Regions from separate parts of the Rothia sp. ZJ1223 genome, predicted to be linked through region 2. Evidence: predicted binding sites of a transcription regulator. Region 2 holds the regulator's gene; the other holds the start of a gene.

Region 1 (15,147 bases), on a different contig from region 2:
ATAGCCGGTGACTAGATGTCCCTATGTTACTCGATGAATCTAGGAAAGGTTAGCTAAGAGGTTCTCTAGCCTGCGGAGAATCATCACACCATCAGCCGATAGACCATCGTGGTGGTGGGTGGGAGAACTCCACACCTGTGTATTGCCTACAAAATCAGCGGTTTTGAGGGAATGCTGATAGTCGACGTAGACATCCGGTTCATAGGCGGCAGCTACCAGTGGCACCTGGTTTTCAGCCAGCTGGGCGTGATCGTACAACCTGCCCCAGTCGCCCTTGCCCGCTAAAAGGTGGGCAAGATCGTGCAGGGGAGTCAGCGCAGGGTCTTCATCGAAATACCAGGGGAAAATATGTTCACCGGTGAAGAGTAATTGCTGGGCGTCAGGGGCAAATTCGGGTAACTCGCTGGCAACCCGTGCCGCTGACCAGTTGGTCGGTGCTGGGGAAGGGGAATCCTGCCCATCAGCGTAGATAGCCTCGTGCAACAGGGCGTAGACCGGCTGGGCGTAGAAACTCGTGATGTCGCCGGCTGCTCGCAGAAACTGCTCGGAAAGGTGGTCATCACCTTCCGCGAAAGCTGACTGTAGCGCATAGTGCAACCCGTGTACACGGGAGTTACCGCCCAGGTAACGACCAAACATCTGAAAACGATGCGGGGTCAGTCGTTCACCGGTGGGCAGAATTTCCGTGTGCTTGCGCAGGTGATCGGCAATGTGGGTGGCAAGTTCAGCATCCTGCGGGTACCACTCAAAAAATTCTTTATTGCGCTCAGCCATGCGTGCGTATGTGTGGCGATACACGTCATCAACGTGAGCGCGGATGGGTGCAAGACCCGCGGTCATACGGCAGTCTTTGAGGGATTCCGGTGCGAAACTGAGATAGCTGAGTGTCAAAAAGCCACCGAAGGACTGCCCCATCGTAGACCATCGCTGATCGTTGCGATCTTTGAGCAGAAAGTCCCGGACGACCTCAGCATCGGCAACGATTGAATCGGCGCGGAAAAGCTCGGCATACAGTGCCTGTGCCTGAGTGTCTCCTCGACCGGTAAGGGTTTTAACGCTCAACGGGCTTGAGTTGCCGGTGCCACGCTGGTCAAGCAGCACCAGGCGGTGGGTTTTGCTCAGCTCACCTACCCAGCCGCCGTCATTGAGCGGTTGCGGGCTTCCAAAACCCGGTCCACCCTGTAGATAGACCATGTAGGGGCGTTTTTCTGGCGGTAGTGCTAGGGTTTTGTCAGTATTGACGATTTCGCGGGCGAACACCGTGATAGTTTCGTGCGCCAGCGGATGCTCGGTTGCCGCGTCCTTATCTTTACCAAAAATCAGCCCGTGGGTCAGCGGCACGGTGAACCAGTGATCGGTGACTTCGTAGCCGACAAGAGTGTAGGACGCGCCGGGCAAGTGCGCGGGGGCGGGCAGGGTAGCGCCAGCAAGGTGAGGGGCAGTCATGGGGCTCCTAACAGATGAAAGTGTTAGAAACCACTCTACCGCCTGTGTGTTGGGCGGGGTGCTGATTATTTAATCGCGAGAGGGCAGTTCTGCATCAGTTGTTTGTTATGACAGTGGACCAAAGAAACTCATCAAACAACCCCGACGCCATACCCCTATTGCTAGAGCTGGGGGAAGGAAAATCTGAGACTGGAAAGCCACTGTTGCCATTTCAGCGCACTGCGGGTGGTGAAGCTCAGGCAGTCTTCGATGATGTTCAAGCGCTCTTAGCAACCTCTCTTTTGTTGAGTCGACAGGGATTTTGGCACATCGGTATCGGCAAAGGCGCAATTGATGAACCTACGTTCAAGAACGCCCGCGAAGGCAAGGGCGAGGCTTATATTAACGTTAGGGAAGCGGTTGAGCGTGCCAAGAAATCTTCGGGGCATGTTGCTTATGAGAGTGACGGTAAATACGCGGGGCTGATTGAAGCAAGCCTGCAACTTGTTCTTGGTTTAGAAGAAGAGCGTAGCGACTCCCGGCAAGAGGTGGGCGAACTCTATGAGGAGGGTATAACCCAAACCGCTATCGCTGAGCAGCTCGGCACTTACCAGTCTGCTGTCAGTAGATTACTCAAGCAGGGTAAATGGCAAGAAAGCCGCAGAATCATTAAAGAACTTGCGGGGCTTTTAGAGGAAGATCAGTAGATGTATATAGTACTGATGGTTTCATTGGCGCTACTCTTGGTCTTTCGCTGCTGTGGAACCGTTCGAATAATATCAACGGGTTTAAGAGCTGGATAATGATTGTGCTTCTGCTAGTAACCCTGTTTTTCTCAGCTTTAGTACCGTCTTTGAATGAAGTGGAGCTAGGGGCAGCTAGAACTTTGGCTGTTATGGTGGGCGCGCTGGGCGGTTCAGTCCCGGCTGCCCACTATGTGGGGTGCTGAAGGCAACTGCTGCAGAGAGCCCCGGTGGTGAAGAACGGGTGTGGGACGTGTAGGGTTTTTACAGCTCACAGCTGATTTTATAAAACCTCAACCTCAACCTCATCGTGAAGCGGACGGCGGCGGTAGGCTGATTGGAATTTTCGAACGTTTAGCTGTTGTTATGGCTCTTGTCACCAGTCAAACAAGCCTATTAGCAGTCATCGTAGCCATTAAAGGTTTAGCTCGGTACCCTGACATAGAATCTGGACACCTAGCAGCCGAAAAATTTATTGTCGGAACTTTCGCATCGCTTATATGGGCTGGATGTTGTGCGCTGATTGCGCTCAACGTCCGCTAAAAATTTGCACCAAGCGCGAGAGTGCAGATGCGCATCAAATTTCGGCGGGGAAATGATGTACATCCGTCCTCTCGCGGGGTTTAGAAAAAGTTAGCTACCCACACTCACGACCTTCACCACCGGCGAACCAGCCTTCTCGGAGGCGTCCAGGTCGATGTCGGCGGTGATTGCCCAGTCGTGGTTGTCCTCGGGGTCTGAGATGACCTGGCGTACCTTCCAGATGCCGGGGTGCTCGCTGACCTTATCGTCGATGGTGAGTAGGCGCGGGCTGCGCGCGTCCGCGTCCAAGAATACGTCATCGTACTCGTCGAAGTAATCGTCCATAGCATCTGCCCAGCGGTCAGCATCCCAGCCTGATTCGGCGTCCATCTCGCCCAGAACCTTATCGCGCTCATCAGCGAACAGTTCCACGCGGCGGAACATGGCGTTGCGTACCATCACCTTGAAAGCGCGGGAATTATCAAGAACGGACGGTGCCTTTTCAGCAACCAGCTCCTCCAAGGTTTCTTCCTTGGGCTGGTAATTCTTGCCCGATGCCAGCGCCTCCCACTCATCAACCAGTGAGGAGTCGGTCTGGCGAATAATTTCGCCCAGCCACTCGATGATATCGGTCAGCTCATCGGTGAGAGCTGAGAGAGGCACGGTCTGACGCAGTGCCTTGTACGCATCAGAGAGATAACGCAGCAAGATACCCTCGGAGCGATCCAGTGAATAATACTGCACGTATTCACCGAAGCCCATGGCGCGTTCGTACATATCGCGTACCACCGACTTGGGGGAGAGCTCGAACTCGCGTACCCATGCTGCAGACGATGAATACGTTTCAAATGCCTGTTCTAGCAGGTCTTCAAGGGGCTTGGTGTAGGTGATGTTGTCGAGCTCGTTCATACGCTCGTTGTACTCCATGCCTTCAGCCTTCATTTCTGCAAGAGCTTCAGACTTAGCTTTCTTCTCTTGCATCATGAGCACCTGGCGTGGTTTTTCAAGGGTTGCCTCGATCACAGATACCGCATCAAGTGCATAGCTGGGTGACTCGGGATCAAGCAGCGAGAGTGATGCCATCGCAAAGGGTGAGAGTGGCTGATTGAGGGCGAAGTTCTCCTGCAAATCAACGGTGAGGCGGACGCGCGCCCCAAACTCATCGGGTTCGGCTAAGCGTTCGATAACCCCTGCTGCCAACAGCTCCCGGTAAATGCCGAGGGCTTTGCGCACGAGCTGACGCTGTTTAGCTGGCGGCTCGTGGTTGTTTTGCAAGAACAGTCGCGCAGCTTCAAAGGGGTCGCCCTGGCGCTGCAAGATATTGAGCAACATGGAGTGGGTAACGTTGAAAGATGACGTCAGTGGTTCGGGGCTGGCTTCTACCAACTGGTCGAAGGTTTTTTCGCTCCATGCCACAAAGCCCTGGGGAGGTTTCTTTTTCTTGCCGCGCAAAGACTGCGCCATTTTCTTCTCATCGCCCGCGAATTTGGTGCGTGCCTTTTCTTCGAGGCGGGCATTTTCGATATCGTGCTCGGGTGCCTGTACCACCACCGTGCCTGCGGTATCGAAACCGGCGCGTCCGGCGCGTCCTGCAATCTGGTGGAACTCGCGGGCTTTGAGGCGGCGGGTACGGTTGCCGTCAAACTTAGATAAAGCGGTAATGAGCACGGTGCGAATAGGCACGTTAATACCTACACCCAGGGTGTCGGTACCGCAGATAACCTTGAGTAGCCCAGCCTGCGCCAGCTGCTCGACCAAGCGGCGGTACTTGGGCAACATACCGGCATGGTGGACGCCAATACCATTTTTGACCAGGCGTTGTAGGGTTTTGCCGAAGCCCGGCATGAATCTGAAATCTGCCAGCAAGTCATTGATGCGCTCTTTATCTTCTTTGGACGCAATAGAGATACTGAGCAGGGCAGTGGCGGCGTCAATTGCCTGCAACTGGCTGAAATGCACAATGTAAATAGGAGTCTGCCGGGTAGAGACCAGCTCCTCGACTGTTTCTTGCACGGTGTCGGTGGAGTAGTAGTAGTGCAGGGGAATCGGGCGCGTGGTGGAGGTAACCAGGGCGGTGGGGCGTCCGGTAAGCTCGGTCATTTCACGTTCGAAACGACTGGTATCACCGAGGGTCGCGCTCATCAGCAGAAACTGTGCCTGCGGCAAATCAAGCAGTGGCGCTTGCCACGCCCAACCGCGCTGGGGGTCTGAGTAGAAGTGGAACTCGTCCATGACAACCTGGCACACATCGGCGTCTTTGCCTTCGCGCAAGACCACGTTTGCCAGAATTTCGGCGGTGCAACAGATAATCGGTGCATCGGCGTTAATGGAGGAGTCACCGGTAACCATGCCAACATTCTCCGCACCAAAAATCGCCACTAAATCAAAGAACTTCTCAGAGACCAGAGCCTTGATGGGGGCAGTGTAGTAAGAGCGCTGGCCCGTAGCTAACCCGGTGAAGTGCGCCGCAACAGCAACGGTGGATTTACCCGAACCGGTGGGGGTCGCCAGGATGACGTTATTACCTTGGGCGATTTCGAGTACAGCTTCATCCTGGGCAGGGTAGAGCTCCATGCCGCGAGTGGCAATCCACTCTAGAAAGTTTTCGTAGATTTCATCGCCACTGAGTGGGTTCGACGCGAAGTCCCCGCGAAAATAGTGGTTTTCGTTTTTTGCCAGTTTGGGTGAGAGGTACTCAAGAATATTCATGATGTTACCTACTGTACCGCCCACAATGCCTCAACCTTTGACCGTTGAGACGCTATCAGCCGCTCATTTCGCTCTAAACTAAGAAATCGACACTTTCCACGCCGTTACAAAGGGAGCTACAACCATGGAATACCCCCGTATCACCCCTTTTCAGACCCACCACCGGGTGGTTTATCAGAACCCTGCCGATGAATCGCTGACAGCCGACCAGTACGCGCAGGCGCTAGCTTACAGTCTCCAGCAGGATCAGCCGGGCACTCGCATCCTGGTGATTGACGCGCAAGCCACCGCGTCCACTGATGAAGATTTCATTGACGCCCTGCCCCTGAACGATGCCGAGAAAACAGAGTTACGGCAGCTGGTTGCCCTAGATGAACGTGAAGCAGAGGAATCTCAAACGCAGGGGATAGACGCGCGGGAACAGGAGAGCCTGGCACAGCGCCTGAACCTTGCTCGCGCCTATGCTCAAGATACCGATGTGTTGATTCTCAGCGAACCCCTTACCCATGTATCACCCGAAGACGAGGCAGCTATTTACTCTCTGCTTGAAAAACGGATCAAAAAGCACCCCCTGCTTTCTGCCAAACAGAAAATATTTATCGTTAGTTCCAACGCCGAGGTACAAGAACGCATCAGGCGCGACCGCAATGCCGCGCAATAAAGGGAACGATCGATACCTTGTATACTAAGTGCGTATTCAGCGCAATTTTTGTTCGTTTTTGCGGCATCAGGAAGGGCTAGAAGTAGCACATGGCATCATCAAGCTCATCTGAGACGGCTAAAAGCGCGGACGCGTCAGTTAAGTTTCGCGTTGCGCCGCCGGGGTGGCGGTGGCGTCCACTGTACTTGATTCCCTTCATCACCGATCTTATTTCGGTGCTATCGGTGGCTTATATGCCGGTGCTCATGGGGCGCATTATTGATCTGCATATCGCTGGGCAGGTTGATGAGGCGTGGTCACTGATGAAGTGGCTGGTACTGATTGTGCTTTACTTCTGCTTCAATGAGATCTTCACTTGGGGCACTACCTTCAAGGTGATCGCCGCTTTAGAGCGCGCCTGGCGATTGCACATTTCTGGATTAGCAGCGCAGGCTCCGGTCAAAGATACAGGAAACCTCATTGCTCTTTTGAATAAGGATTCACGCACTCTAGGGGCACTGTGGCACCCAGTCATAATGGCATCATCAGCAGTTGGCACCGCCATCATGTGTACCTATCAGCTGTGGATCATTAGCCCGCCGGTGGCAGTGATCGTGCTGGTGGGGCTGATTCTCACCGTCTTTGCGCTGACCCGTATTTCGAAGATTCTCGAAGCTCACTCTGAGGTTTTTCGCGAAAAAGTGGGCGTGAATACCTCTAAAGCCGGCGATATCGCCTCATCCATTCGCACTATCTTGGGGTTGGGCGCCCAAGAACGTATGATGAGGCGATATTCAGCGAGCGCACATGAGTTGCACGACTCTCAGCTTCGGCTAGAAAAGGTACAAACATGGTCGTATGCTGCGCGTAACTTTTTGGTCGGCACCGTGACCCTGCTTGCTATTGCTTTTGCCGTGCGCGGTAGCGCGCCAGCGGGCATCTGGATTACCGATATTCCTGCAGGTCAGCTTGTGACCGTAGCAGGCTTGATTAACATCATGACAGGCCCTATCTGGTCGGTTGAGATGCTGCTGTTTGCTTGGCGTCAGTCGCGCGTTGCCCTGCGCAGGGTCGATCAGCTCACCCACGATGTTGCGGACGCCCGTCGCGTAGTGCCAAGCACCCTGCCTGCCAGCGTTGAGGTTCCCACTGCCACCTCACCGGTTGTGTACATCAACCCCCGCGATTTTGGGATGACTGCCCAAGACTACGCTGAGGCGCTCACCCGCGCCCTGCGTACCCCATCAGAACAGAGGCAGGGGGAGCGCATCCTGCTCTCAGAACCCAACCCCATGATTTTCGCCGGAACCCTGGCTGAGCATCTGCAACTGGGAACCACCGGGTTAGAGACCCAAGGCATGATTGAGCTACTCAAACTCACCGACTCCGAAGAAATCGCCCACCGACTGGGTGGCACCAACCCGCAAGAATACTTGCAAGCGCGTATCAGCGCCGAGGGCGCTAATCTCTCAGGCGGTCAGCGTCAGCGACTTGCCCTTGCTCGCGCTCTCGCCCAGAACACGCAGATTCTGGTGCTCACCGAACCGCTCAACTCCGTGGACGAGCCCAGCCAAAAATTCATTCTCGACGAATTAGAGAAACGAACGGGCACAGCCTTTCCACTCACCCATCTGCGCACCGTGTACATTATCAGCACCACCATGGAGACCGAACGGCGCATCACCGGCTGTGCTTCTGACCACGCAACCGCCCGCGACTATAGCGACGCTATCACCAGCTCCATTCAAAAAATCGAACAGACCCCGCGCGCCTCAGTTCACGTTCGTAAGTAGGGGAGTCACACCATGTCACACTTACTGCCTGTTGCCCCCACCAAAATCACCTGGCGCATGCTCATGCGCAACGCCTTGAAAACACCCGGACAGTTTGTTGCCCTGCTGGTGCTCTTTGTGCTGAGCTCACTCACCGCCCTTGCTACTCCTGTCATCATCGGCAGGCTCATTGACGCGGCATCCCTCGGGTACCTCACCGGATTTCCCTGGGGCTTTATCGCAGCTATCGCGCTCGCTGTCGTTGCTGGTGCGCTACTTACCCGCGCCTGGAGTTTCCAAGGGCAGAAAATTGGTATTCGCCTTAACCGCGATCTCGGCATTGACATGGTGGGCTCAGCTCTGACCCTGGACGCGCAAACGGTCGAGGACGCGGGTGCTGGTGACTTGCTCTCACGCCTGACCGATGACGTTGATTCAATTCGCCAAACCCTGGCGCAAGGTTTGCCCGAGTTCATGTACATCACCGTCTACATGTTGCTCACCGCAGCCACTATCTTCGCGGTAAACCCCTACATTGGGCTGGTGACCGTGCCGATGTTCGTACTCATGGCAATTATGCTCTCGATTTTCCTTCCCAAAATCGGTAGGTTAACGCTCAACCGCACCGAAGCAATGTCGGCATTCACCGTGGTGGCAAATGAGAATATGCGCGGGGCGAGCACCATTCGTGAACTCGGGGTGGTGCAGGCACGTCAAGAGGTTCAAAGCGCCAGAACCGAGGACGTTTTCAGAATCTCCCGGCAAATGGTGGGGCTGCGCGCCACCTACTGGGCAATCGATGGTTTCAACGCCTACATGCCCCTACTGCTTTCGGTGGGGTGGGGTGCCTACTGCGTTGAACGTGGCTGGGCGAGCTGGGGCGATGCCGCCACCGCATCGATTATGCTCTTTGGTATGCGTGTGAACGCCGATATCTTCACGTACTGGCTCGATAAGCTCCGCGAAATGTCGGTCACGATGGGCAGGGTCTTTGGCGTTATCGACCTGGCGCAGCAGCAAAAGAGCCGCAGGTCTTTGGTTCATCAAGAATCAGTTGCTGATACTGTAGCCAGTGCTCGTGGGGAGAATAGTATCGTGAGCTGCCAGTCGGTGGTTTACGGCTACAATCCCGAAAAACCTGTCATCAGAGGTATTAATCTTGAGATTCAGCCCGGCGAAAGCCTCGCCCTGGTGGGGCGTTCAGGATCAGGCAAAACCACCCTGGCACGCCTTATCGCTGGTTCGTTGACCGCAGATTCAGGCACCATATCGGTTGCCGGCCACCTGGTGGGCAATGGTCTTTACCCCACAGACCACGGGGCGGACGCACGTCCGCGTCTACTCATCTGTACCCAAGAAGCCCACCTGTTTGCTGGCACCCTTGCAGATAATATGACCGTCGCAGCACCGGATGTCACCGCCGAGGAACAGATTGCCGCCTTGCACGCTGTGGGTGCCCACTGGGTTGATGAGGTGCCACAGGGGCTTGCAACTGAGGTTGGTGCTAACGGTTTTGAACTCACCCGCGACCAGGTACAGCAGCTTGCCCTGGCGCGTATTGTGGCGGCAAACCCGCACCTGGTCATTCTCGATGAATCCACCACCCAACTTGATCTGGCAGATGCGCGGGAGTCTTTGGCAGCAGTCATGCAGGGGCGGGCAGTCATCATTATTTCCCATGACGCGCGCATCGCCTCCCTCGCTGACCGTGCTGTTCTCCTTGAAAACGGTGAGCTCATTGCCGAAGGTAGCCCCGCTGAGATTTTTGCTAGGGCATAGTATCTGCTGCACTCTAGTTGCTGTGGAATCGGGCAGTTTTTAGCAGGAGGGAACTTTATCCACTCGGTGGGTCGTAGCTCACTTTCGATTAGACTATAAGTGAGCTGCGACAAAAACCTGCGTTGCAGAAAAAACTTGTAACAAGACCCAATGGAGGGTTACCCCGTGAGCACCCCTTTCCCCTCAGACCTTGAAATCGCCCAGGCTGCAACCCTGCATCCGATTACCGACATCGCTCAAGAAACAGGCATCGACTCCGAACGTCTTGAACCCTATGGTAAGTACGTTGCCAAGGTTGCACTCGATGAAACAACCACTGCCGCCAACGCGCGTGCCCGCGGTGCAAAGTACGTAGTGGTTACCGCGGTAACCCCCACCCCTCTGGGCGAAGGCAAGACAGCAACCTCCGTCTCGTTGGCACAAGGTATGGCTGCCACTGGACGTCGTGCCATGCTCACCCTGCGTCAGCCCTCGATGGGCCCCACTTTTGGTATCAAGGGCGGTGCAGCTGGCGGTGGGTACTCGCAGATTATCCCCATGGACAAACTCAATCTGCACCTGACCGGCGACTTTCACGCTGTCACGGCTGCCCATAACCTGCTGGCGGCAATGATTGATAATCACCTGCATCAGGGCAACGAGTTGGGGTTAGACCCGCGCTCTATTACCTGGCGACGGGTTATCGACATGAATGACCGTGCCCTGCGTAACGTGGTAATTGGGCTGGGCGAGCGCATGGACGGCGTGGTACGTGAGAGCGGTTTTGATATCACCTCGGCATCAGAAATCATGGTGATTCTCTCCCTTGCCACCAGCTTCGATGATTTGGTGCAGCGTCTGGCACGCGTCGTCGTTGGCTTTACCTATGAGGGGCAGCCGGTGACCGCCGCAGATTTGAAGGCAGACGGTGCCATGGCGGTGATTTTGCAGGACGCTATCAACCCCAACCTCATGCAGACACTTGAGAAGACCCCCGCCCTCATTCACGCCGGGCCCTTTGGCAATATTGCCACCGGCAACTCTTCGGTAGTAGCTGATTATGTGGGTCTGGAACATTCCGACTACGTGATTACCGAGGCGGGTTTTGGTGCAGATATGGGTGCTGAGCGTTTCTTCAACGTCAAGTGCAGGGTCTCCGGTCTTCAGCCTGATGCTGCGGTACTGGTTGTCACCGTTCGCGCTCTGAAGTCGCACTCTGGTCTGTACAAAATTGTTCCCGGTAAGCCCCTGCCCGAGGGTATGCTGACTGAAAGCCCTGAGGACGTACGCGCTGGCGCGTCCAACCTCATCAAACACATTGAGATTGTCCGTAGCTTCGGTGTTCAACCGGTGGTAGCTATCAATGCTTTCCCCACCGACTTTGCATCAGAGCACGAGGCGATTGCTGAGATTGCGCGTGAGGCGGGTGCCCGCGTTGCGGTACATCGCGGTGTGGCTGAGGGAGGTAAAGGCACTACCGAGTTGGCGGACGCAGTGGCTGAAGCATGCGATGATGCCAGCGAACTGGTCTACACTTACGCCGATGAAGATTCACTAGAGACCAAGATAGAGAAGGTCGCCATCGGCGTTTACGGCGCTGACGGTATCGAGGTAACGCCCACCGCCCGCAAACAGCTGGCGCTGTATGAAGAGCTAGGCTACGGGCAGCTTCCCGTGGTGATTGCTAAAACCCATCTCTCCATTTCGGCGGACGCTTCACTCAAGGGCGCCCCGACCGGCTGGACCCTGCCCGTGCGTGAGGTTCGCCTGGCAGCCGGCGCAGGTTACGTCTACGCTATCTGCGGCACCATGCGCACCATGCCCGGACTACCCAAGCACCCGGCGGCAGAGCGCATCGGCTTTGACGAGAACGGAACGATGGTGGGGCTCTTCTAGCAAGGCTCGGCGTCCATAAACTGGGCGTTGGCGTCCTTCCAGCCTCGTGTGTCTTTAAAGCAACGCGTGGGCGTTATGTCAACGCCCACGCGCAGAGTCTCTCCGTCAGAGGCTTTACCAGCCGCGTTCTTTCCATTCGTCCAAGTGCGGACGCTCGTTACCTACCGTGGTGGACTTGCCGTGACCGGGCAGAACAACGGCATCATCGGCGTGCTTGCCGAAAATTTCTCGCTCCACATCGCTAATGAGCGAGGTGAAGTCTTCGGGGGAATTGGTCTTGCCTACACCGCCAGGGAAGAGGGAATCGCCGGTGAAGAGGAACGCCGGGTGCTCGCCCTCAGCATCGGTCAGCGTGTACATGATGGAGCCGGGAGTGTGACCCACCAGGTTGGTTGCCTCCAGCGCGATGTCTCCGAAGTGAACAACCGTACTATCTACCGGCATGTCCACGTTGAAGCCCTCCTGCTCGGCAATTGCATCCATATCATCTTCGCCCGCGTAAGTGGTGGCATCAAAGAGACGCGCAGCAGCGGGCAGAGCGCGAATATGGTCCCAATGCCCGTGGGTAGTCAAAATAGCCACAACACCCACCGGCTCGCCCTCATCCGATACGTCCTGCGCCAGCGCGTCCGCCGCGAACTTCTCAATAGCGTCCACATCATCTGCCGCATCAATCAAAACCTGCAAACCGTCCTCTTTAGCGGTCAGCAGATAGACATTGTTCTCCATCTCAGAAACCGAAATGGAACGAATAGTGTAATGTTCACCGTTATAAATCATCTGTGAAGTGCTCATGCAACCACCGTACCGCGCATCACCACCGCCATGCCCCCTTTCACTGTGAGCGTGAAAATAAACCGCTCACCACTTGCGCTCTGCTGATAGAATATATGTTCGAAACCAATAGGCAATGAGAGGACGCGCCGCATGGCAAGCACCCACAAACCTAATGACCTCACCCGCATCGTGGTGCAGGGCGCTCGCGAGAATAATCTGAAGAACGTCAATCTTGAGATTCCGCGCGATGCGATGGTTGTTTTTACGGGCCTTTCGGGCTCGGGCAAATCCTCGCTTGCCTTTGACACTATCTTTGCTGAGGGGCAGCGCCGCTATGTGGAGTCGCTGTCTTCATACGCGCGCATGTTCTTGGGGCAGGTAGATAAGCCTGACGTTGATTTCATTGAGGGTCTGTCACCTGCCGTGTCTATCGACCAGAAATCTACCTCGAAGAACCCGCGCTCAACCGTAGGTACTATCACCGAGATTTACGACTACATGCGTCTGCTCTGGGCACGCGTGGGTCACCCCCACTGCCCCGAATGTGGCGAGCTGATTTCTAGCCAAACTCCGCAGCAAATCGTTGACCAAGTTATGGAACTGCCCGAGCGCACCCGCCTGCAGATTTTGGCACCCGTGGTGACCGCTCGAAAGGGTGAGTTTGTCGATCTCTTCAAAGAGCTGACCACCGCCGGTTACTCACGCGCCATCGTTGACGGTGAACAGATCCAACTTAACGATCCGCCCAAACTTGAAAAACAGTTCAAACACACCATTGAGGTAGTAATCGACCGTCTGGTGATTAAAGAGGGCATCACCCAGCGCCTCACCGATTCTGTAGAGACTGCTCTCAGCCTCGCCCACGGACGCGTCCTGGTCGACTTCGTAGACCGCGATGAGGACGCCGCAGACCGCCGTCAGAGCTTCAGCGAGAGCCTGGCCTGCCCCAATAATCACCCCATTCAGCTTGAAGAGATTGAGCCGCGTGCTTTCTCCTTCAACTCACCGTTCGGTGCCTGCAACCAGTGTGACGGTATCGGCTCGCGCCTAGAGGTCGACCAAGACCTACTGATTCCCAACACTGACCTGTCGCTGGCAGAGGGTGCCATCACTCCCTGGTCACAGGGCAAAGCAACCACAGAGTACTGGCTGCGCCTTCTAGCGGGTTTGGGAGAGGAGCTCGGCTTTGACTTGACCACCCCGTGGAAAGACCTGCCTAAGAAAGCTCAAAAAGCTATCCTCAACGGTAAAGACTACAAGGTCACCGTTGCTTATAAGAATCGTTTTGGTCGTGAGCGCCGCTACACCTCAGGTTTTGAGGGCGTGGTTGCCTACATCAAGCGTAAGCACGAAGAAACTGAATCTGACTGGGCTAAAGATAAGTACCAGCAGTACATGCGCGAAAGCGCCTGCCCCGCCTGTAACGGTGCGCGTCTTAACCCCGTGATTTTGGCGGTCAAGATTAACGGTAAATCTATTGCTGATGTTACCGAAATGCCCATGCGCGAAGCTCTGGAGTTTTTACGAACCGTAGAGCTGAGTGCCCGCGAGAAGAAGATCGCCGAGCAGGTACTGCGAGAGATTGATGCTCGTTTGCAGTTCTTGCTAGATGTGGGCTTAGACTATCTCAACCTAGCGCGTGCTGCCGGTACTCTTTCGGGTGGTGAAGCCCAGCGCATCCGTCTGGCAACCCAAATTGGTTCAGGCTTGGTGGGTGTGCTCTACGTCCTTGATGAGCCGTCCATCGGTCTTCATCAGCGCGATAACCGCCGCCTGATCGAAACTCTTACTAAGCTGCGCGATATGGGCAACACCCTCATCGTGGTAGAGCACGATGAAGACACCATGAAAGAAGCCGACTGGATTGTTGACGTGGGGCCCGGAGCAGGTGAGCACGGCGGCGAGGTAGTTCACTCCGGAACCTTCAAGGAGTTGCTAAAGAACGAACGCTCCATCACCGGTGACTACATGGCAGGTCGTCGTAGTATCGAGACCCCTGCTAGTCGTCGTCCCATTGATAAGAAGCGCCGCCTCACCGTGCGCGGTGCGCGCGAAAATAACCTGAAAAATGTGGACGTCACTTTCCCGCTTGGCGTGCTTACCGCAGTGACCGGTGTTTCGGGTTCGGGAAAATCGACCTTGGTTAATGACATTCTCTACACCGCTCTAGCCAATAAACTCAACGGTGCTAAGCAGGTGCCGGGTCGCCATAAGTCCATCGACGGTCTGGATCACCTGGATAAAATCATCCATGTTGATCAGTCACCTATCGGTCGCACCCCGCGTTCAAACCCGGCAACTTACACGGGCGTGTTTGATAACATCCGCAAGCTCTTTGCTGAGACCAACGATGCAAAGATGCGCGGTTACCAGCCTGGTCGTTTTTCTTTCAACGTTAAGGGCGGACGCTGCGAGGCGTGTGCCGGTGACGGTACCTTGAAGATTGAAATGAACTTCTTGCCCGATGTCTATGTGCCCTGCGAAACCTGCCACGGCAAGCGCTACAACCGCGAGACTCTGGAAGTAAAGTACAAGGGTAAGAGTATCTCTGATGTCTTGGAGATGCCCGTGGCTGAGGCTGCTGAGTTCTTTGCGGCGTTCACTCCTATCGCCCGTCATCTCAATACCTTGGTTGATGTGGGCTTGGGGTACATTCGTTTGGGTCAGCCTGCGACTACTCTGTCGGGCGGCGAGGCTCAGCGCGTCAAGCTCGCCTCTGAACTGCAGAAACGCTCCAACGGGCGTTCCATCTACGTACTTGATGAACCGACTACCGGTTTGCACTTTGAAGATATTCGCAAGCTACTGATGGTGATTCAGGGGTTGGTTGAAAAGGGTAACTCTGTTATCACGATTGAACATAACCTCGATGTCATTAAGAGTGCTGACTGGATTATCGATATGG
Region 2 (15,147 bases):
ATGCACAAAATAGAAACGCTCACTCTCAATGCCCCTGAACAGGGTTGAGCCTTCAGGCACCTCAACGGTGTTCCACCCCATGTGAGGTACAACCTCAGCCTTGAGTTTCTCGACAGTGCCGGGCCACTCACCCATACCCTCAGACTCAATACCGTGCTCAACACCGCGCTCAAAAAGCACCTGCAAACCCACGCATATACCAAGCACCGGACGTCCGCCCGCCACCCTGCGACCAATCATACGCAGGGCATCAGCCTGTTTGAGACCTGTCATAACAGCGTCGAAAGCACCAACACCGGGCACCACTAGACCATCAGCACCCAAAACATCAGCCTCAGCGCGTGAAAGACGAACAATAGCCCCGGCTTCTTCTAAGGCGCGAACGGCGGAGCGAATATTACCGGCACCGTAATCAAGCACGGTTACCGTTGGCTTATCATCAACAGTCATCGTTAGAGAGCGCCCTTCGTAGAAGGAATGTCCTTATGACGCGGGTCAGGCTCAACAGCCTGGCGCAGTGCTCGCGCTAGCGCTTTAAACTCAGCCTCGGCAATATGGTGGGGGTCGCGTCCGCCCAAAACATTGATGTGCAGGCAAATGCCGGCGTGGTAAGCGAAAGCCTCGAAGAGGTGGCGCACCATAGAACCGGTAAAATGACCGCCAATCAGATGAAATTCAAAACCATCTGGCTCGCCGCTATGCACGAGATAAGGTCTACCCGAAATGTCCACGACCGCCGAGGCGATAGCTTCATCAAGGGGAACTATTGCCTGACCAAAACGGCGGATTCCCGCCTTATCTCCCAACGCTTGTTTGAGCACCTCGCCCAGCACAATAGCGGTATCCTCCACCGTATGATGCACATCGATATGAGTATCACCGGTTGCTTTGATATTCATATCAATCAATGAGTGCTTCGAGAGGGCGGTGAGCATGTGATCGTAGAAAGGCACCGAAGTATCGATGGTAGAAACGCCGGTACCATCGAGGTTAATCTCAACACTAATAGAAGACTCGCTGGTAGTGCGCTGCATCGATGCGGTGCGTGGGCCAATGCCTGTGGAGGTCTGAGCCATGATTAGTCCTTCTTTCGATTTTAAGCGGTTCTATAACACGCTCAAGAATCCATCAATAGTGGTCGGCGGGTTAGTGATCTGATGCGCGCGTGTAAGCACCCGTTTCAACCAGGTAATCTTCAAGCGCCTGCAAAAATTGAGTAGTTTCTTCTTGCGTTCCAGCGGTGACCCGCAGGTGACCGGGAATACCGTTATCTCGCACCAGGATCCCTCTGTCTAGCAGATACTGCCAGGCGGCTTTTTCATCCTGTAAGCCCGAGAAAAAGACGAAGTTAGAATCAGATGCTGCAGGTGACAGTCCCAACTCAGTGAGTCTTTGGACGATGCGATCGCGGGCGACCTTAATATCTTCAACGTTGGCAAGTAGTTGAGTGCGATGACGCAAAGCGGCAATAGCAGTTGCCTGAGTGACGCTTGAGAGATGGTAGGGTAGCCGTACCAAACGGACGGCGTCCGCGATGGCAGGATCAGCGGCAAAATAGCCCAAACGCACCCCCGCAAAGGCAAATGCCTTGCTCATGGTTCGGGTAACAACAAGGTTAGGGCGGGATGGCAGCAGAGTAAGGGCAGTCTGCTCGGGGTCTTGGGCGAACTCAGCGTAGGCTTCATCGACAATCAATATGCCGTTATACTCGCTCAGTGACTCATACACCTTTTTGATAACCTCAAGCCCCAGACCGGTGCCGGTGGGGTTGTTAGGGGAACACAGCACAACGATGGTTGGCTGATGCTCTCGCACCTGCTCAACGGCAGAAATCGCAGAAAGTGAAAAATCCTCGGCACGAGATCCGGCGATGAAGCTAGTATTGGTGCCATCAGCAAGCAAGGGATACATGGAGTAAGTGGGCACGAAGCTCATGACGCTTCTGCCCGGTCCGCCAAATACCTGAAACAACTGCTGCAAAATTTCATTAGAGCCATTGGCAGCCCAAACTTGTTCGGGGCTGATGCCGTGACCTAAGAATGAGGCAAGCTCCTCGCGCAGGGTCACGAACTCACGGTCAGGGTAACGGTTAAGCGCAGAGGCTACTTGAGTAACCTCTCGACCAATAGCATCAATGACCTCTTGCGGCATGGGATGCGTATTTTCATTGACGTTGAGGGTAACCGGAACGTCAATCATGGGGGCGCCGTAGGGTGAACGACCCCGCAGGTCTTCACGAATCGGCAACTTATTCATAGCGTCTAATGCATCACTCACGCTGATAGTCTACCGGTGTATCAAAGCAATTAATGATTTGTGACAGGGATTTCCAAATCTTGGCCAGCTGAGAGAGCGGTGTCTGTCAGCCCGTTGATTTTCATAATCTCTGACATCACATCGCGAGTATCGCGCTCGGGCTCCACCTGCTGAGCAATTTCCCATAGAGACTGCCCGTGCTTCACAGTGAGGGTGTATGAAACCTCAGATACCCGAAGACTCTCCCCCGCCTGGGCATCACGAGGGACAATGAATGCTAAAGCACCCAAAGCCACCAGTGCCGCCAGAGTCATCAGCGCAAGACGGCGCACACCAAAACGCGGACGGGGTCGTTCCACGTGGGGCATTATAGGCTGCTCAGCTCGTGGAGTCCTCTGAGCAGGCAGGGCACGCGCGGGCTTGATGACCTTAAGCTGAACCGGGCTCTGCGGCGCGGACGCGCGGGGGCGTTCGAAAACTGCATGGGCACGAGAAAATGCGGTACCTGGGCGCACCGGACGCTGAATCACTACGCTGCTCATGATCTACTCCTCAACACTTAATATTCGAACTTTTGTTCGAAGTTCGCATATATGTTCTATCAGAAAATTCGAATATAGTCGAGGAAAATTAGAACAAATGTTTGGTTTTCGAATAAAAGTAGCATAGGCTAAGACCAAGGTACATAGCACCTGATTCCTGTCAGAACAGGGCAAAGACAGCAACCTCTATGCCAGATAAGACCAACAGAAACGAGGTAGACCGTGAGCAACACTGCAGATTTTCCGCACGGCCAGCCCGCCGACCGCAGACGCCCGCTGACCACCCGTCAACACCGAATCTTGACGGCAATCACCACCTCGATTAATGAGCAGGGCTACCCGCCGTCCATGCGTGAAATTGGCGATATCGTTGGTCTAGCTTCTCTTTCATCTGTTACTCATCAGCTGGCACGACTTGAAAAGATGGGCTACATCAGGCGTGACCCCAAGCGTCCGCGCGCTATCGAGGTCTTAGACTATGAGCCAGGTACAACTACCGAACAGACCGCAGAAGTTATTACTCTGCCCCAGCTCCCCACTTTTGAATCAGCTGATGAATCCCTCGCGCGAGTGCCACTGATGGGTCGCATTGCAGCGGGTGCCCCTATCACCGCTGAACAAAATGTTGAAGATGTGCTTTCCCTCCCCCGCCAGCTGGTCGGCAAAGGCGAGCTCTTCATGCTTAAAGTACGAGGCGACTCAATGATTGACGCCGCTATTATGGATGGCGACTGGGTGGTAGTGCGTTCACAGAGCACCGCCAATAACGGTGATATCGTAGCCGCGCTCCTCGATGATGAGGCAACCGTGAAAACCTTCCGCCAGCGCGACGGTCATACCTGGCTTCTTCCCCAAAACACCCAGTACGAGCCTATTCTCGGCGACCAAGCAACTATTATGGGCAAAGTCGTTTCGGTACTGCGTAGCCTGTAAAAACATTTCACGCAACAAACCCCGCTCTGGCCCATCTGCAACATCAGATAAGCCTGAGCGGGGTTTTGTTGTGTGAACCTATCGGCGTTGTAAGGAGCACCCGTACCTGCGGGTAGGTTCAAGCGGTAACGCCTCTTATTTATGAGGGAACGCCAGAGTTACTCTGGCGTAGGGTACCGCCTAAGAGGGTTCAATGGTCGCCGCTAACCGCTGCAAAGCACCCACCGTTTGGTCCTTGTTTTGGGTCGTCCAAAAAGGTGGTAGCGCTTTGACTAAGTAGGAACCATAACGTTGAGTAGCAATACGCGAGTCGAGCACCGCCACAACCCCGCGGTCATTCACCGAGCGCACTAAACGTCCAGCTCCCTGCGCCATACGAATCGCTGCGTGATAGGCAGAGACTGCCATGAACCCATTACCGCCAGCCTGCGCCACAGACCGTGAACGCGCCGCTGATAGGGGGTCATCGGGGCGTGGAAACGGAATACGATCCATCATGACCAAACGGCACGCATCACCCGGAACATCAACGCCCTGCCACAAACTCATGGTGCCGAACAGACACGAGTCTGTGTCCTCAGCGAACTCTTTAACAAGGGCACGCAAAGAAGATTCACCCTGTACCAGAATATTGAGGTCAGTTCTCTTTCGAACGTATTCGGCAGCTAACTCAGCTCCTCGCTTCGAGGAGAAAAGCCCGAGCGCGCCACCGCGCGAAGCTTGAATCAGTTCAAGGACGCGTTCAAGCTGCTCCTCCGATACACCGCGCCCAGGTTTAGGCAGGTCAGAAGCCAGGTAAAGAACACCCTGCTTGGGGTAGTCAAAAGGAGAGCCAACGTCCACGGCCTCCCAACGAGGCGCACCAGCGCCCTGCAGTCCCAGAGCACCGGCAACAGAATCAAAAGACTCACCAACCGTCAGCGTTGCCGAAGTAAGTACCACCGTGCGGTCTTCGAACAGACCTTCTCTCAGGCGTCCGGCGACAGACAACGGCGCTACGTGAAGTGTTGCAGGGTCAGTATCTGAAGCAGCGACGTAACCGCGCCCAGGTTCCCAGGATCCCACACGAGATACCCAAATAACTTCGTATTTCTCGTCAGCGTTGAGCATCCGCTCAGAGAGCTCCATGACTTCGGTGAGACGCGCTCTGGCAAGCTGACGACCAGCATCAGAATCTTTTGCATCGCTCTTAGTCTCTGACAAAGCGGTGCGCGCAGCATCCATCACCTGGCTCATTGCATGAGCGATACGTTCGGGTAACCCTCGGGGCAGTAGTTCTGCGGGCACGCCCAATAACGCTGTTTCGAGGTTACGAGCTGCCGTTTCAAGGGGCGCAGATTCTGCTTTGGTGTTCTTCTTAAGGCTGCGGGCGGCAGCTTGCACCATAACCGGCGAGAGAAGACCAGTCACTGCCCCGGTCACGCGGTCGGCAAGCTCGTGTGCCTCATCGATGATGACGGTGTCATGCTCGGGTAAAACCCCAATACCCTCAAAGGAATTAATCGCTAAGAGGGCATGGTTGGTAATGACAATATCAGACTCATTAGCGCGCGTCTTCGCCATCTCAGCAAAACACGATTCAGACAAGGGGCATTTGCGCCCCAAGCATTCAGCTGAACTAACTGAAACCTGACGCCAAGCTTTATCGCTCACACCGGGAATCAGCTCATCACGGTCACCGGTATCAGTGGTTTCAGCCCAGGCGCGCAAGCGCATGACTTCTTCGCCCAGTCTACCGGTGGTTCCGCCAGGATCGACGCTAAAGAGTGCGTCCTGCTCGTCCTCTGGGTAACCGCCCTCAAGTTTATTGACACAGACATAGTTATTGCGCCCTTTGAGAATGGCAACCTGAGTTTCAGCCTCGGGAGTGTCACCAAAGGACTCCAACAAGCGAGGAATATCTCGGTTAACAATCTGCGATTGTAGAGCCAAGGTCGCCGTGGCAACAATAATGGGCTTATCACTCTGCTGGGCAAAGTGAACAGCGGGCACCAGGTACGCTAAAGACTTACCCGTGCCGGTACCAGCCTGAACCAACAAATGCCGGTCAAGTTCTAGAGACTGGGCAACATGAGCCGCCATGAGGCGCTGCCCGTCACGACGCTGACCGCCTGATGCCTCTACTACCGTATCGAGAAGATCAAGAACGTCAGCGGCACCGGGCAGAGTTTCAATTTCATTACCCGTGAGTGGGGTACGCACTGGGCTATCGGCATCTCTCAGACCTGACATTTAGCGCACCGTTTCGGTTGCACCGGTGACCTCTGCCTCTTCAATTTCGGGTTGCAGAACTTCCAGCAGGTCATCATCAAGCACGTATTCAGCCAAGTCGGACGCGACTTCTTCGCGGACGAGTGCCTGAACGTAAGTGCCATCTGAGACAAAGGCGGTACGCAGAATTTCAGCGTCCCACTCATGCAAACGTGAGACGATTTCTCCGTGGTTGTAGGGCACCAGCAGATGCACCTCAATTGAGGGGCGGGGAATCATATCGGCAATCAGCTGCTTGAGCTCTTCAATACCTTCACCGGTGCGTGCCGAAACCACCACGGTGTTTTCTTCACGCTGACGCAAACGCTCAATCACAAAGGGGTCAGCGGCATCCGCCTTATTGAGTACAACAATCTCGGGGATATTTTGTGCCTCAACCTCGGTGAAAACCTCACGCACCGCGTGAATCTGCCCCTCGGGGTCAGGGTGCGAAACGTCTACCACATGCACAATCAAATCAGCGTCAGCTACCTCTTCAAGGGTGGAGCGGAAAGCCTCCACCAGCTGGGTAGGCAAGGAACGTACAAAGCCCACAGTATCGGAGAGAGTGTAACCTACTCCGTCAGGGGTCTGAGCCTTACGGACGGTGGGGTCTAGGGTTGCGAACAGAGCGTTTTCAACCAACACACCGGCATCGGTCAGGCGGTTGAGCAACGAAGACTTACCCGCGTTCGTGTACCCTGCGATAGCAACAGAGGGCACACGGTTACGTTTGCGGTTAAGACGCTTAGTCTCGCGTGCAGGAGCCATCTGAGCAATTTCGCGGCGCAATTTCGCCATGCGCGAGCGCAGACGGCGGCGGTCAAGTTCAATTTTGGTTTCACCGGGACCACGCGAGCCAATACCTTCACCACCGGCGGCGCGTCCACCTGCCTGACGAGAGAGGGATTCACCCCAACCGCGCAGACGAGGAAGCATGTATTCCAGCTGGGCGAGCTCCACCTGAGCTTTACCTTCGCGTGATTTCGCGTGCTGGGCGAAGATATCAAGAATCAGGGCGGTGCGGTCAATGACTTTTACCTTCACCACGTCTTCAAGGGCGCGGCGCTGGGAGGGGGCGAGTTCGGCATCAACAATCACGGTATCGGCACCGTGCATCTCCACAATTTCTTGGAGCTCTAGGGCTTTGCCTGAGCCCAAGAAGGTACCGGGATCTGGTTTGAGGCGACGCTGCACCAAACCGTCCAGCACTTCAGAACCCGCGGTTTCAGCAAGCGCTGCCAGCTCACGCAGGGAGTTTTCAGCGTCCTGGACGGTGCCTTCGGTCCACAACCCGGCAAGTACAACGCGCTCAAGGCGCAACTGGCGGTATTCAACTTCGGTCACGTCTTCGAGCTCGGTGGAGAGACCGGCTACACGGCGCAACGCACGGCGCTCTGCAAGGTCCTGCTGGTCACCATCGTAGGACGAGTGTTCACGGGTAAGGTTAGAGAGCTCACGAGCTCGAGTATCAAGCACCCGAGTGTTCTCCGATGATTCTGCTCTGCCCAACACTCGATCGACAGTTGCTCGCAACTGCTCGTCACTGGGCAGTTTTTCGGTGTTGGAGGTATCGCTCACGCGCACATGTTCCTTTCGAGGCAAGAATAGTTGTTCCAGTCTATCGAACACACCTACGAATAACCATAGTCTGTGCCTTGTTTCATCTCAGGGCTAAGTTGGTCCTCTTTTCCCTTTATCTCAGCCAACCACGTAGAATCGTGGTTATGGTCAACCAGCACTATTTTTCATCAAATCCCGATACCGACTTCGTTCCCAAACACCTTAAAGTGCGTCTAGCGGGTGCCGAGCACACCGTGGTCACGGCACCGGGTATTTTCTCCCCCGGCGGTATCGACAAAGGAACAGCCGTGCTGTTAGCAGAAGTACCCCCAGCAACCGGTAAGAACCTGCTGGATATCGGTTGCGGTTGGGGACCTATCGCACTCACGATGGCGTTAGAATCTACCGAATCTCAGGTCTACGCCGTTGATGTAAATACACGCTCCCTGCAACTCACCGCAACTAACGCCGAGCGGCTGGGGGCAACCAACCTACACGCATCCGCCCCCGAAGATGTTGATGCTACCCTAGAATTTGACCTTATCTGGTCAAACCCGCCCATTCGCGTCGGCAAAGATGTGCTGCACGATATTATGCGCACCTGGTTGCCCCGCTTGACAGTCGGCGGCGAGGCCTACCTAGTGGTTCAGAAGAACCTCGGTGCAGATACTTTGCAAAAGTGGCTGTTTAATGAACTCGGCAATCAGTTTATTGTGGAGCGCCATACCACGTCTAAAGGCTTCAGAATTTTGCGTGTTGAACGTACAGCCTAAGTCATAGTGCTTACACCAACTATGCAAAAGATCCCGATGCGCCGTTACGATGCACCGGGATCTTTACAAACAGCAATCTAGCCGTTATGGGTATCTAGCCCAGGGTAACCTTGCCGGTCATTTCTGCCGGCCCTGCCAGCACTACATGCTCTAGATTATCGGGACCCAGCACGAAGGTCACTGCCAGGGTGCCACCGGGCACATGAACCAGCCACTCATCCGGAGCTTCATCTCCACCCCAGAAGCGGACGGCAGCGGCAGCGGCACACGCACCGGTACCGCATGAGAGAGTCTCCCCCACGCCGCGTTCGTACACTCGCATGCGAATCGCACCCACATTAGCTTCACCAGTTTCAGCCTCTGTTTCTTCGATTTCTTCAGGCACCACAAACTCAACGTTAGTGCCCTCCGGTGGAACAGGGGTCACCTTCGGCGCGGTCTCCAACCCCAAGCCTTCTAGTTTGCCCTCAGTACCCAGAGCAACCACAGTGTGGGGGTTACCCATCGAAATAGAGACAGCAGGACGCGGGGTCTTAAGCCCTCGGGCGGTCACCATCGCGTCGTGCCCATTATCACGGGCAGAATCACCGTCAATAAAGCTCCAAGGGCCCATATCTACCGCATACCCGTTATCAATCCGCGCCACCGTCTTGATGCCGGCGCGAGTGCCAATGCGAACATGCTCGCCTTCTTCAAGAATGAGTAATTTCTGGGTGATCAGGTACTCGATGAAAGCGCGCACCCCGTTGCCGCACATCTCCGAGATAGAACCGTCGGCATTGCGGTAGTCCATGAACCACTCGGCATCTTCAGCTTCATCGAGCAGATACTTGCCCTCAGCGAGCTCTGAGGTTTTGATAGCACGAATAAAACCGTCAGCGCCAATACCAAAGTGGCGGTCGCATACACGTGCCACCAATTCAGGATCCAACGACAGCGCACCATGCTCATCGGTTACAAACACAAAATCATTACCGGTACCCTGCCCCTTGGTCAGGGGAATACCGGAAAGTTCACCCCAGCGTTCTTGTTCAGTCATGATGATCCTTTTATCTCGTGCGACCAGCAAATGTTCTTCTACCTATTGAACCATGAAGCCCCGGTTCACAGCCGAGAGAGCACCAGCTGCCGTAACAACCCACGCTTATTTTTATGGTATTTCAGCCCTTATAGAGTTCTTCCGCGATACCACGGCGCTACTTGTCCAAGGTTCAGAAGATTCTTTCTACTGTTCGCTTTTATGCACACGCGCCAGCGCCTGAGCACGGAGGTCAGCATCAGCCCAGTCTAACCAGTTCACCCGGTCATCAGCGTTGAACCAGGTAATCTGGCGGCGGGCAAACTGGCGTGTAGCGGTCACGGTGTCTTCGATAGCTTGCTCGCGGGTATAACCGGTTGCTTCAGGAACACCGCGTTGGGCGTCCAGCAGACGCAAGTACTCCCGGTAGCCGATGGCACGCGAGGCTGTTTTGCCTTCACGCAACCCGCGTTTTTCGAGGGAGCTCACCTCATCGAGCAGACCGAGCGCGTCCATGAGCTCAACGCGACGGTGCAAACGCTCGTGCAGCTGCGCTCTGTCGCCGTTAAGCCCAATCTGCACGGTCTCGGTGACGTACTCACGACGAGGCATAAACGAGGTAAAGGTTCGCCCCGTCACCTCATACACCTCAAGGGCACGCACTAAACGGCGATCATCCTTAACTCGCGAAGCTGACTCCGGATCAACCTCAGCCAACCGGGCAAGCAAAACGCCGCGTCCGCTCGTCGCAAGTTCCTCTTCAAGGCGGACGCGCACCGCCGGGTCAGTCTCGGGGAACTCCAGCACATCAAGAACAGCACGAACATACAAACCTGAACCACCCACCAGAATCGGGTAATGCCCGCGAGCGCGCACCTCCTCGCAGAGGGCACGCGCCTGAGCTTGGAAGGTGGCAACGGAGGCTTCATCGCGTACATCCATAATGTCAAGTAGGTGATGGGGTACGCCCTTCATCTGCTTACTGGTGACTTTGGCTGTACCGATATCCATGCCTCTGTAAAACTGCATCGAATCGGCGTTGATACATTCGCCGCCAAGCTCCAGTGCCAGTTCAATGGCAAGATCTGATTTGCCGGACCCCGTAGGCCCCACCACAGAGATGACCGGTAGCGTGTTCATTACTTACGTAAGGTGGGGAAGCCCAGTGATACTGGCGCGCCGGGTACCTGAGTGATACCGGTACCGCAAGAATCTGCCTGGGCGCGGTCCCACGCATCGCCCGCGCGGGAACGACGCACAGCATACTGCTCAGCGGTGGGGTCAGAAATCAGGTGGAAGGAACCGGCTTCGGTGATGGGTAGAGTCACCAAATCTCCGGGGCGCGGAGTCTCGCAACCTGCCGGAATGGAGAAGTGAACCAGACGCATATCCTGAGTACGACCCGAAAGACGGTGGGTCTGCTCTGCCTTACGACCAGATTCTGCTACCACCATCAGCTCAACCGTTTTACCCATCTGCTTACGGTTTTCTTCAGCTGCAATGCGATCCTGCAAAACGGTCAGACGCTCGAAGCGTTCCTGCACAACTTCTTTGGGAACCTGGTTCTCAAACTCAGCGGCAGGAGTGCCGGGGCGAATGGAGTATTGGAAGGTGAAAGCGGTTGAAAAGCGGGCTTCTTCAACCACGCGCATGGTTTCTTGGAAATCCTCTTCGGTCTCACCGGGGAAGCCCACAATAATATCGGTGGTGATAGCCGCGTCCGGCATTTTCTCGCGCACCTTTTCGAGGATACCCAAGAATTTCTTGGAACGGTAGGAACGGCGCATATCTTTAAGCACCTTGTCAGAACCCGATTGCAGGGGCATGTGCAGCACCGGCATCACGTTGGGAGTCTCAGCCATCGCATCAATCACGTCGTCGGTAAACATTGCCGGGTGAGGGGAGGTGAAGCGGACGCGCTCCAACCCCTCAATCTCACCGCAGGCACGCAACAGCTTAGAAAAGGCCTGACGGTCGCCGAATTCAACGCCGTACGAGTTCACGTTCTGACCCAGCAGGGTCACCTCAATAGCACCGTCGTCGACTAGAGCCTGAACTTCAGCCAGAATATCTCCGGGACGGCGGTCTTTCTCTTTACCGCGTAGTGAGGGCACGATGCAGAAGGTACAGGTGTTGTTACAGCCCACCGAAATTGAAACCCAGCCCGAGTAGACGTGATCACGCTTGGTCGGCAGCGTGGAGGGGAAAACCTCCAGTGATTCCAGCAACTCAGCCTGTGCCTCATTGTTGTGGCGAGCGCGTTCTAAGAGGGCAGGCAAAGAACCAATATTGTGAGTGCCAAAGACAACATCAACCCAGGGAGCACGCTTGATGATGGCGTCCTGATCTTTCTGCGCCAGGCATCCGCCTACAGCAATCTGCATGCCTTCGTTCTCACGCTTGGTGGGAGCCAACATCCCCAGATTGCCGTACAGCTTGTTCGAGGCATTTTCACGCACAGCGCAGGTATTGAACACTACAAGGTCAGGAGTCTGCCCTTCTTCTACCGGAAGGTAACCGTTAGATTCCAACAAACCGCTCATGCGCTCGGAATCGTGCACGTTCATCTGGCAACCGAACGTGCGTACCTCGTAGGTGCGGGCGCTGTTGGCAGTTACTGCGGGGGTCTGAGTTTCATCTAAGTTCAAAGTCACCTTACAAGACTACTCGATAAGGCATAATGTGCTCCATGAATAATACGCCACGTTCACCACACTGCCAGGGGCTGTACGATGCGGCGTGCTCTCGTTATCAGCCCCAACCGGCGGACTCCCCCGTTGATACTCCCAAATTTGCTTCTCTTCTTGATGCCCTGGTTTCGGTGGCAGCTGGTGTCTGCAATATTGAGCAGGACGCGCTAGAGCACCTTGAGATCCTTTCAGCTGGTATGCGTTCGGTGGTGGTTCGTTGTGTCTTTGCTTTTGGTGCTGATTCTAGTCCACAAGGTTCCAGGCACACGTTTTCGGTTATTGCCAAGCACTACAGGCGCAAGGATTCTGCAACCAATTCCGGCGGGTTCGGGTATATTCGCGAAGTCTGTTCGCTGCCGACTTTTAACTATTGGGCACCTAAACTCTTTAGCTCGCTGTTGGGTTCTGACCCTTTAAAGCGGGTGACTGTTACTGAGGATTTAGGGAATTTTCGTTCCGTTCATGCCCTACTGACCAAGGGCGAAATAGAGGCTGGTCTTGATGCCTATCTGAAATTTTTTGAGGATATCTATGCTCAAGATGACACCTGGCACATAGAGTTCCAAGCAGCGGTGAAGGAGCTTGACCCCCAGGCGACATCACCGGGGTCACTCACCAGCCCCCGTTTAGGTATCAAGGGGTGGCGGCGTTTGGCTGCCATTGCTGGAGTACCACTGGCTGAGTCTGTGGAATGCACTCTTGAGATCAATACGGTACCCGCTTTTTCCATGCACACTGTACTTTCGCACGGAGATTTTTCTCCGCACAATATAGCGGTCGCTGACGCAGAGGTGCGTGCTTTTGACGCGGAGGGAGCTGCTATTCATCACGCCTTTTTACCGATTGCCGATATGTTGCTGGGGTTCCCTCTCTCCCCATATCACCGCGACTATTTACCGCTGGTAGAAAGGGCGCTATGGCAGGACGCCTGCCGGCGGCTCTACGCCCTAGCATCTCAGCACGATTTGGAAGCTGGTTTCGATACTGACTTACATCTAAGCGAACAGATGATGGTTATGGCAGGCATGGTCTTGGAACTTACAGGTTTCACCGCCCACGACCTAACCGATACACACCGTCAGCTACTCACGCACACCGCCGCCCGCGTAGCGCAACACTACCCGGATGCGTCCGCACTGATACAGCGGGTCTTAGAGCACCGCAATCTCTAGCTCGCAAGCGGGGTATGTTAGAAGTAATACTCCTCAGATTCTGCTGATCTGCCGCCATTCTCCTGCACGTAGTTCTCAATTTCTTCGCTGACCACGCTAAAAGCCATAGAGGGCGGATAGCCCTTGCGTGCCAGCATACCCACCAGCCGGCGCATAATCTTTTCTTTTTCTTTCCGATCTGAAAAGTCCATAGAAGGTCGCATTTTTTTGGCAACCAGCTGGTGAGCGTCGCTGCGTTCGTCCTCTTCGCTGCGCTGCTCAAGAGCTTCAGCAACGTGCTCCTCAGCGACCCCTTTACTTTTGAGCTCGCGGGCTATTGCTGAGCGTGATAGCTTTTTGAAAGTCACTTTTTCCCGAACGTACATCTGAGCGAACTCTTGATCATTTATGAGTTTGGCTGCTTCAAATCTATCGAGAACATCAACGATGGTTTTTTCGCTAATTTCTTTGTCTCGGAGTTTCTTCTCAAGCATCACCCTTGACTTAGCGCTAGCTGCCAACTGGTTGAGCACAATATTTTTAGCTTTGGTAAATTCGCTCTCAGGCTCATGGGCAGCCCCCCTGCGCCAGGGCTTTTTGGCTTCGTCGGGCGTCCCTACCCCGTGCAGGGCGTATAGCGCCAAATCTTCTTCAGTATCAGGCTGGGCAAGTCTGCTTTCGGGGCGAAACTGAGTTGTCTTAGCCGGTTTATGTGGTCCTTTCTTCTCGTCCTCAAGCTCTGGCGCAGCGCCGAAAGCCGGGGCGAAAGGGGAATTCTGCAGGTACTTAGCCGGTGGTTTACGAAACCCTTTTTTGCGTTGAGTGTTCGGGTTCCTGCTGTGTTGCCGTCCTGAACGGTTACGACTGGACGCCTCCTCTTCCATGCGCCTATCGCTCTTGGAAGATTCAGAAAACGGTGCGTTTTCGCCAGTATATTGGCGTCCCACAGTGTTAGCGCTTGGACGGATACCCTCCCCCGGCTTTTCTTCTTGGGCGCCGGTAGATGCGGGGTGCCAGTCAGGATAATCGTTAGCTGGGTTGCTTACCATCATGTTCTAGGGCACCTCCTCCATTTATATACTCACGGTGCTTAGCCATTGTAAAAGGTAAGAGACTACTGACTTGTTTCAACGCAAAAAAGTGTTGCTACCAACGAAAACCGCAGGTAGCAACACTGTGATAACCCGCGTGCCGAGTTAGAAGTTTTCGGGCAAATCTCCTAGGGGATCAATAGCGTCGTCGGTGATGACTCCATCTGCATCTACTCCATCAGGAGCGTCCGCGTTTTCGTCCTCAATGATTCCCAGCTTCACGAGAGTCTTGTACTGGATTTCCTCAGCAAGCTCGGGATTGTCTTTGAGGAAGCGGCGGGCGTTTTCTTTACCCTGCCCCAGCTGATCGCCTTCGTAAGTAAACCATGCACCTGACTTCTTGACGATGCCGTTTTCAACACCCATATCGATGATACCGCCCTCAACGGAAATACCTTCACCATAGAGAATGTCGAATTCTGCCTGCTTGAAGGGCGGTGCCATCTTGTTCTTCACGATCTTGGCACGGGTGCGGTTACCAATCGGGTTTGCACCGTCTTTGAGAGTTTCAATACGGCGAATATCAATACGAACCGATGCGTAGAACTTCAGTGCTTTACCACCGGTAGTGGTCTCGGGTGAACCGAAGAAAACACCGATCTTTTCGCGCAGCTGGTTGATGAAGATGGCGGTGGTGTTGGTCTGAGCGAGGCGACCGGTAATCTTACGCAGTGCCTGTGACATGAGGCGAGCTTGCAGACCCACGTGTGAGTCACCCATTTCGCCTTCAATTTCGGCGCGGGGAACGAGTGCGGCAACGGAATCAACGACGATGATGTCCACTGAGCCTGAGCCGACGAGCATATCCATGATTTCCAACGCCTGCTCACCGGTATCGGGCTGAGATACCAGCAGTGAGTCGGTATCGACGCCTAGCTTA

What was found. The regulator LexA, encoded in region 2, represses DNA repair genes until DNA is damaged. The targets are predictions, from matches to a motif close to TCGAACANNTGTTCGA.
Region 1: uvrA (excinuclease ABC subunit UvrA) is a predicted target of LexA. The motif match lies at 12,348-12,363, and genes of this name have one in related genera.

The regions. Positions count from the first base shown of each region.
Region 1 covers NZ_JAFEUT010000001.1:227,361-242,507, reverse strand. The annotation lists gene JTP09_RS01095 (alpha/beta fold hydrolase) at 40-1,446, opposite strand; gene JTP09_RS01090 (hypothetical protein) at 1,554-2,132, shown strand; gene JTP09_RS01085 (hypothetical protein) at 2,415-2,711, shown strand; gene JTP09_RS01080 (RNA helicase) at 2,802-5,399, opposite strand; gene JTP09_RS01075 (hypothetical protein) at 5,524-6,060, shown strand; gene JTP09_RS01070 (ABC transporter ATP-binding protein) at 6,150-7,832, shown strand; gene JTP09_RS01065 (ABC transporter ATP-binding protein) at 7,845-9,590, shown strand; gene JTP09_RS01060 (formate--tetrahydrofolate ligase) at 9,756-11,465, shown strand; gene JTP09_RS01055 (MBL fold metallo-hydrolase) at 11,580-12,260, opposite strand; gene uvrA (excinuclease ABC subunit UvrA) at 12,393-15,147, shown strand, end outside.
Region 2 covers NZ_JAFEUT010000003.1:38,679-53,825, forward strand. The annotation lists gene hisH (imidazole glycerol phosphate synthase subunit HisH) at 1-450, opposite strand, end outside; gene hisB (imidazoleglycerol-phosphate dehydratase HisB) at 453-1,076, opposite strand; gene JTP09_RS04500 (histidinol-phosphate transaminase) at 1,147-2,277, opposite strand; gene JTP09_RS04505 (LysM peptidoglycan-binding domain-containing protein) at 2,307-2,798, opposite strand; gene lexA (transcriptional repressor LexA) at 3,021-3,731, shown strand; gene JTP09_RS04515 (ATP-dependent DNA helicase) at 3,912-5,963, opposite strand; gene hflX (GTPase HflX) at 5,964-7,562, opposite strand; gene JTP09_RS04525 (class I SAM-dependent methyltransferase) at 7,709-8,317, shown strand; gene dapF (diaminopimelate epimerase) at 8,412-9,356, opposite strand; gene miaA (tRNA (adenosine(37)-N6)-dimethylallyltransferase MiaA) at 9,543-10,475, opposite strand; gene miaB (tRNA (N6-isopentenyl adenosine(37)-C2)-methylthiotransferase MiaB) at 10,475-11,983, opposite strand; gene JTP09_RS04545 (hypothetical protein) at 12,025-13,197, shown strand; gene JTP09_RS10005 (regulatory protein RecX) at 13,215-14,228, opposite strand; gene recA (recombinase RecA) at 14,373-15,147, opposite strand, start outside.